Asanoa sp. WMMD1127: one gene and its partner. The protein of the gene in region 1 interacts with the protein of each later gene in a pairwise test. Links are inferred from orthologs where the notes say so. Each region holds a gene or a part of one and is shown on either strand. Other genes may lie near its edges. The genes, in order: O7635_RS04735 and dnaE.

Region 1 (3,299 bases):
GTCGGCCGTGACCCCCGGGCGTCGGGCGAGATGCTCGAGGCGGCCACCGTCGCGGGCCTGACCAGCGCCGGCGCCAACGTGCTGCGGGTCGGCGTGCTGCCGACGCCGGCGGTGGCCTACCTGGTCGGCGAGACCAAGGCCGATTTCGGCGTCATGCTCTCGGCCTCGCACAACCCGATGCCCGACAACGGCATCAAGATCTTCGCCGCCGGCGGCCACAAGCTGCCCGACGACATCGAGCACCGCATCGAGGCCGCCATCGAGGCGGGCACCGCGGGCTGGAGCCGCCCGACCGGCGCCGCCGTCGGCCGGGTGCACGACCTGCTCGACGGGGCCGACCACTACGTGCAGCACCTGGTCGGCTCGGTCACCCAGCCGCTGGCCGGCCTCAAGGTCGTCGTCGACTGCGCCAACGGCGCGGCCGCCGACATCGCCCCGGTGGTCTACCGGGAGGCCGGCGCCGAGGTGATCGCCATCCACGCCGAGCCCGACGGCGTCAACATCAACGACGGCTGCGGCTCGACCCACCTCGACACGGTCCGCGAGGCCGTGCTGGCCAACGGCGCCGACCTCGGTATCGCGGTCGACGGCGACGCCGACCGCTGCCTCGCGGTCACGGCCACGGGCGACGAGGTCGACGGCGACCAGATCATGGCGATCCTCGCGCTGGCGATGCGCGAGGCCGGCACGCTGACCAGCGACACGTTCGTCACGACGGTGATGAGCAACCTCGGCCTCAAGATCGCCATGAAGAACGAGGGCATCGCGCTGGTCGAGACCAAGGTCGGCGACCGCTACGTGCTCGACGAGCTGCGCGCCTCGGGCCTGGCCCTGGGCGGGGAGCAGAGCGGGCACATCATCATGCCCGCGTACGCGACCACGGGCGACGGCGTGCTCGCCGGCCTGCACCTGATGGCCCGGATGGCCGCGACCGGCAAGCCGCTGGGCGAGCTCGCGTCGGTGGTCACCAAGCTGCCCCAGGTGCTGATCAACGTCCCGGTCGGCGACCGCAAGGAGGGCGCCGAGGCGCCGGCGGTACGCGACGCGGCCGCGGCGGCCGAGGCCGAGCTCGGCGACACCGGCCGGGTGCTGCTGCGCCCCTCGGGCACCGAGCCGCTCGTGCGGGTCATGGTCGAGGCCGCGACCGCCGAGACCGCCCAGGACGTCGCGGAACGGCTCGCCGCCGCCGTGCGTACCGCGTCGCCTAGTTCTTCCTGAGGCGAGCCACCGCCTCGTTGAGCACTGCCGGCCGCTTGCAGAAGGCGAACCGCACCAGGCGGCGGCCGGCGTCCTCGTGGTCGTAGAACACCTGCGTCGGCACCGCGACCACGCCCGACCGCTCGGGAAGCGAGCGGCAGAACTCGACCCCGTCGGTGCCGCCCAGCGGCGTGATGTCGGCGGTGACGAAGTAGGTGCCCTCGGGCACGAGCACGCCGAACCCGGCGTCGCGCAGACCCGACACCAGCAGGTCCCGCTGGGTCTGCAGCCCGGCGCGGAAACCGTCGAAGTAGGCGTCCGGCAGGCCCAGGGCGAGCGCCACCGCCGGCTGGAACGGCGAGCCGTTGACGAACGTCAGGAACTGCTTGACCCGCAGGGCCGCCGACACGAGCGCGCGCGGGCCGCTGGCCCAGCCGATCTTCCAGCCGGTGCAGGAGAACGTCTTGCCCGCCGACGAGATGCGCAGCGTGCGCTCGCGCATGCCGGGCAGCGTGGCCAGCGGCACGTGCGGGGTGGCGGCGTCGTCGAACACGAGGTGCTCGTAGACCTCGTCGGTCACCGCGTAGACGTCGTGCGCCTGGCACAGCTCCGCGACCAGGTCGAGCTCGGCCCGCGTGAAGACCTTGCCGGTCGGGTTGTGCGGGGAGTTCAGCAACACCAGCCGCGTACGCGGACCGAACGCGCCGCGCAGCTCGTCGGGGTCGACGGCGTAGCGGCCGTCGGCGCCCGGGCGCAGCGTCACAGGCCGGCGCACGGCCCCGGCCAACGCGATCGAGGCCGCGTAGGAGTCGTAGTAGGGCTCGAAGCAGACCACCTCGTCGCCGGGCTCGCAGAGCGCCAGGATCGTCGCGGCCACCGCTTCGGTCGCCCCCGCGGTGACCAGCACCTCGCCGTCGGGGTCGTAGTCGAGCCCCCAGAACCGCCGCTGGTGGGCGCTGATCGCGGCCCGCAGCTCGGGGATGCCCGGCCCGGGCGGGTACTGGTTGCGTCCATCGTGGATGGCCGCCGCGGCCGCGTCGAGCATCTCCTGTGGACCGTCGGTGTCCGGGAAGCCCTGGCCCAGGTTGACCGCGCCGGTGCGCACGGCGAGCGCCGACATCTCGGCGAAGATCGTGGTGCCGAACGGGCGCATCCGGGCGACCAACGGATCCGTCACTGTTCCTCCTCGTGGGCCGCGATCAGGCGTTCGATGCCGTCGAAAATCATCATGAAGCCGAACTGCACCTCCAGGTCGAACTCCTGCTCGGTGATTCCCGTGTCGGGACCGTCGAAGACGCCGTCGTCGACCAGTCGGGCCAGGTCAGGCAGGCGCTCCTTGTCGACCACCATGCGGACCATCTCGCCGTAGGTGGGCTGACCGGACCCGAGGTCGACGGCCTCCAGGTTGATCTCCTGGGTCATCCGAACCTGACCGCGGATGAACGTGAGCAGCAACATCACCACGCCGATCTGGACCTCGGCCGGAAGCTGCGTCCGGCGCAGGCAGGCCAGCGCGCGGTCGAGCCAGGTGAGCTGCCCGGGGCCGATCGGCGGCGTGGGACCGAGCGGCACGTGCAGCACCCAGTTGTGGCTGCGATAGAGCCCGACCAGGGCGTACGCCCAGCGCTCGAGGTTGGGTCGCCAGCCCAGCGACTCGTCGGGCTCGGGCGGCGCCGCCTTGAGCGCGCTGACGTCGGTCATCAGCTGCAGGAGCTCGTCCTTGCTGCGGACGTAGCGGTAGAGCGACATCGCCGACTTGCCCAGCTTCTCGGCCACCCTGTTCATCGACAGCGGGCCGAGCCCTTCGGTCGAGGCGATGTCGATGGCGGCGTCGACGATCTGCTCGACGCTCAGGTTGGGGCGCGGGCCGCGCTTGGCGGGCTCGCGGCGTCCCCACAGCACGTCGACGCCGGGTGGCAGTTCGGGCATTGCTTCATCCTAAAACTGCGTATAGCCTAAACCAATCAGCGTAGGGCATAAACAGTTTGAGTAGGGGGAGGCGTGGACGCGATCAGGGTCCATGGAATCGAGAAGTCGTACGGGAGTCAGCGGGTGCTCTCCGGCATCGACCTCACCGTGCCGGCGGGCTCGGTGTTCGGGCT
Region 2 (4,414 bases), 6.3 Mb from region 1 along the record:
GCCTCGATCGCTATACCCGCGATCCGTCGGGCGCGTTCCTCGTCGTCGCCCGTGGTTCTCGGCGCTTGCCAAATGGTTCATCCTAGGATGCCTTAGAGCGTGTTTGGCTAGCCTCGCTCGGCCGGCTGCGCCGAGCGGCTGCGGTGGCCGCGCCGGCGAGCCGGCGGAAGGCGGGCCCGCATCGCCTCCGCCGGTCGATTGATCAGGTGCGTTGGGTCTGGAGTTCGACTCGGCATTCGCGAGATCAAGTGCACCTCGTCTGGGTGCCTCGCGGCGTGTCGTCCAGAGCAGGCGCACATGATCTTGCGGTCGGGTTGGTCGGGGCCCGACCAGGCACACATGATCTTCGTGTTGGCCGTGTCGCCGCCCAATGGCGCCACCAGGCCCGGCGACCAGCGGTGGCGCGGATGTCGGAACTTGCTTGTGGCGCGCACTCTCCGGCGAGTCGTGCGCCGGATCCGGATCTCCGCCGGCAATGTGAATTTGATCTTCAACTCACCGGGGGTTCGTTGGTGCCTCCTGTCGTACCCGCGGACTAGGCTCGTCGCGGCGCTTGAGTGAAGGGGGTCCCGGGTGTCCGACTCGTTCGTGCATCTGCACGTGCACACCGAGTACTCGATGCTCGACGGTGCCGCCCGGCTCAAGGAGCTGTTCGCCGAGGCCAATCGGCTCGGCATGCCGGCGCTGGCGATGACCGACCACGGCAACATGTACGGCGCCTACGACTTCTTCAAGCAGGCCACCGGCGCCGGGGTCAAGCCGATCATCGGCGTCGAGGCCTATCTGACGCCCAACACGGCCCGGCAGGACCGGGTGCGGGTGCGGTGGGCCGACGGCGGCGAGAACGACGTGTCCGGTGGCGGCGCCTACACGCACATGACCATGCTCGCCGCCGACGCCGAGGGGTTGCGCAACCTCTTCCGGATGCAGTCGCGGTCGTCGCTGGAGGGCTACTACTTCAAGCCGCGGGCCGACCGGGAGCTGCTGCACGAGCACGGCAAGGGGATCATCGCGACCACCGGGTGCCCGTCCGGCGAGGTGCAGACCTGGCTGCGGATCGGCGACTTCGAGAAGGCCTGCGCCTCGGCCGCCGAGTTCATGGACATCTTCGGGCGCGACAACTTCTACCTCGAGCTGATGGACCACGGGCTCGACATCGAGACCCGGATCCGGCAGGACCTGCTGGCGCTCGGCAAGCGGCTCAACCTCAAGCCGGTGGCGACCAACGACCTGCACTACACCTACGAGAAGGACGCCGACGCGCACGAGGTGCTGCTCTGCGTGCAGTCCGGGTCCACGATGGCCGACCCCAAGCGGTTCAAGTTCGACGCGCGCGACTTCTACCTGAAGTCCGCCGCGGAGATGTACCAGCTCTGGGAGAAGGAAGTTCCCGGCGCCTGCGCCAACACGCTGGAGATCGCGGAGAAGATCGGCGACTACTCGTCGGTGTTCGGCCACCGCAAGCTGATGCCCTCGTTCCCGGTGCCCGACGGCTACACCGAGGAGTCGTGGCTGCGCGCCGAGGTGCACCGCGGGCTGCGCGAGCGCTTCCCCAACGGCGTCCCGGAGGACCGGCTCAAGCAGGCCGACTACGAGCTCGACGTCATCTGCAAGATGGGCTTCCCGGGCTACTTCCTGGTCACCGCCGACCTCTGCGAATACGCCCGCAAGGAGAAGATCCGGGTCGGGCCGGGTCGTGGCTCGGCGGCGGGCGCGCTGATCGCCTACGCGCTCAAGATCACCGAGCTCGACCCGATGGACCACGGCCTGCTGTTCGAGCGGTTCCTCAACCCCGACCGCGTCTCGATGCCCGACATCGACATGGACTTCGACGAGCGCCGGCGCGGCGACATGATCCGCTACGCGACCGAGCGGTGGGGCGAGGAGCGGGTCGCCCAGATCGTCACCTACGGCAAGATCAAGGCGAAGGCGGCCATCAAGGACGCGGCCCGGGTGCTCGGCTACCCGTTCGCGGTCGGCGACAAGATCACCAAGGCCATGCCGCCGCCGGTGATGGGCAAGGACATCCCGCTCTCGGGCATCTTCGACCCGTCGCACAACCGCTACGCCGAGGCCGCCGAGTTCCGCACCCTCTACGAGACCGATCCCGACACCAAGAAGGTCGTCGACACCGCCAAGGGCATCGAGGGCCTGATCCGTCAGCCCGGCGTGCACGCGGCCGGCGTGATCCTGTCGGGCGAGCCGCTGATGGACGTGCTGCCGATCTGGCGGCGCGACAACGACGGCGCGATCATCACGCAGTGGGACATGGGCGCCTGCGAGTCCATCGGCCTGCTCAAGATGGACTTCCTCGGCCTGCGCAACCTCACGATCATGGATGACTGCCTCGACGGCATCCAGCACAACCGGGGCGAGACCGTCGTCCTGGAGCAGCTGCCGCTGGCCGACAAGCCGACCTACGAGCTGCTGGCCCGCGGCGACACCCTGGGCGTGTTCCAGCTCGACGGCGGCCCGATGCGCTCGCTGCTGCGCTCGATGGTCCCCGACAACTTCGAGGACATCTCCGCGGTCCTCGCGCTCTACCGGCCGGGTCCGATGGGCGCCAACGCCCACAACGAATACGCCGACCGCAAGAACGGCCGCAAGCCGGTCGTGCCGATCCACCCCGAGCTGGCCGACGCGCTCGAGGAGATCCTGGGCGACACCTACGGGCTGATCGTCTACCAGGAACAGGTCATGGCGATCGCGCAGCAGCTCGCGGGCTACACGCTCGGCGCCGCCGACCTGCTCCGCCGGGCGATGGGCAAGAAGAAGAAGGAGATCCTCGACAAGGAGTACGTGCCCTTCTCCCAGGGCATGCGCGACAACGGCTACTCCGACGCGGCGATCAAGACGCTGTGGGACATCCTCGTCCCGTTCTCCGACTACGCGTTCAACAAGGCACACACCGCCGGCTACGGGCTGGTCTCCTTCTGGACCGCCTACCTCAAGGCCAACTACCCGGCCGAATACATGGCGGCGCTGCTGACCTCGGTCGGTGACGACAAGGACAAGGCGGCCGTCTACCTCGCCGAGTGCCGGCGCATGGGCATCAAGGTGCTGCCGCCCGACGTCAACGAGTCGCTGGCCCGGTTCGGCGCCGTCGGCACCGACATCCGGTTCGGCATGGCCGCCGTCCGCAACGTCGGCGTCAACGTCGTCGAGGCGATCGTGCGGGCCCGCAAGCAGCACGGCCCCTACACCGACTTCTACGACTTCCTGCGCAAGGTCGACGCGGTCGCCTGCAACAAGCGCACCATCGAGTCGCTGATCAAGGCGGGCGCGTTCGACTCGCTCGGCCACAGCCGCAAGGGCCTGCTGGCCATCCACGCCGACGCGATCGACGCGTTCATGGGCGTCAAGCGCAACGAGGCGGTCGGCCAGTACGACCTGTTCGGCGCCGCGTTCGGCGACGCGTCCGAGACCTCGATGATCGTGTCGCCGCCGATCCCCGACGGCGAGTGGGACAAGCCCGACAAGCTGTCGTTCGAGCGCGAGATGCTCGGCCTCTACGTGTCGGACCACCCCCTCTCCGGCCTCGACCGCGCGCTGTCGGCCGCCGCCGACACCCCGATCGCGGCGCTGGCGGAGGAGGGCGCGATCCCCGACGGCGCGGTGGTCACGCTGGCCGGCATCCTCACCGGCGTCCAGCGCCGGATCACCAAGCAGGGCCGGCCGTGGGCGTCGGCGTCGATCGAGGACATGACCAGCGGCGTCGAGGTGCTGTTCTTCCCCAACACCTACGAGCTGGTCGGGCAATACATCGCCGAGGACGCGATCGTCGTGGTCAAGGGCCGCGTCGACCGCCGCGACGACCAGGCCCGCATCATGGCGATGGACATGTCGATCCCCGACATCTCGGCCGCGAGCGCCGACGGCAACCAGCCGGTGGTCATGAACATCGCCACCAACCGGGTCACGCCGCCGTTGGTCGAACGGCTCCGCGAGATCCTCAACACCCACCCGGGCCCGTCCGAGGTGCACGTGCGCCTGGTCAACGGCTCCAAGGCCACGGTCCTACGACTGAGCCCGCTACGGGTGGCGCCGACGACGGCGCTGATGGCCGACCTCAAGGCCCTGCTCGGCCCGTCGGCGGTCGAGCTGGCCCGCTGACGGCCCGCAGCGGGCCGTCGGGCCTCTGCCGCCTGGTCGGCCTGGGCCGGCGGCGCGCGACTGGTGTTGCTCATGTCGCTCCGGGCTTGATCGTCGGCGGCGGGGTGCGGTAGGCGATGGGCGATTCGCCTGAGAGGATCGGTCGGTGACCGCCGCCAGCCCCGAACCGACTGACGGTTCCTGGGCGGCGCCCGCCGGTTCCGGCGCCGCTCCCGCTTCGGGGGACGGCACCTGGTCGTCGGCGGACGCCCCGCCACCCCCGCCCGCGCCCACCGGCGGGTCCGCCGCGTCCCGTCCGGGA

Evidence for each region.
Region 2: the proteins of O7635_RS04735 (region 1) and dnaE interact in binary tests that used the Escherichia coli proteins (3 or more experiments, as listed by UniProt). The link is inferred for Asanoa sp. WMMD1127 from one-to-one orthologs.

Annotation. Positions count from the first base shown.
Region 1 is NZ_JARUBP010000001.1:967,646-970,944, reverse strand. The notes cover bases 278-3,268. They hold O7635_RS04735 (pyridoxal phosphate-dependent aminotransferase), read right to left. Parts: upstream 2,351-3,268; coding sequence 1,205-2,350; downstream 278-1,204. Other genes in these bases: O7635_RS04725 (ATP-binding cassette domain-containing protein), read left to right, coding at 3,199-3,268; O7635_RS04730 (TetR/AcrR family transcriptional regulator), read right to left, coding at 2,371-3,126; glmM (phosphoglucosamine mutase), read left to right, coding at 278-1,218. Outside these bases: more of glmM, read left to right, coding at 1-277; more of O7635_RS04725, read left to right, coding at 3,269-3,299. UniProt on the Escherichia coli protein: Shows aminotransferase activity with methionine and histidine as substrates, and to a lesser extent also with phenylalanine.
Region 2 is NZ_JARUBP010000001.1:7,296,868-7,301,281, reverse strand. The notes cover bases 208-4,313. They hold dnaE (DNA polymerase III subunit alpha), read left to right. Parts: upstream 208-573; coding sequence 574-4,113; downstream 4,114-4,313. Other genes in these bases: O7635_RS34860 (DUF2567 domain-containing protein), read left to right, coding at 4,259-4,313. Outside these bases: more of O7635_RS34860, read left to right, coding at 4,314-4,414. UniProt on the Escherichia coli protein: DNA polymerase III is a complex, multichain enzyme responsible for most of the replicative synthesis in bacteria. This DNA polymerase also exhibits 3' to 5' exonuclease activity. The alpha chain is the DNA polymerase catalytic subunit.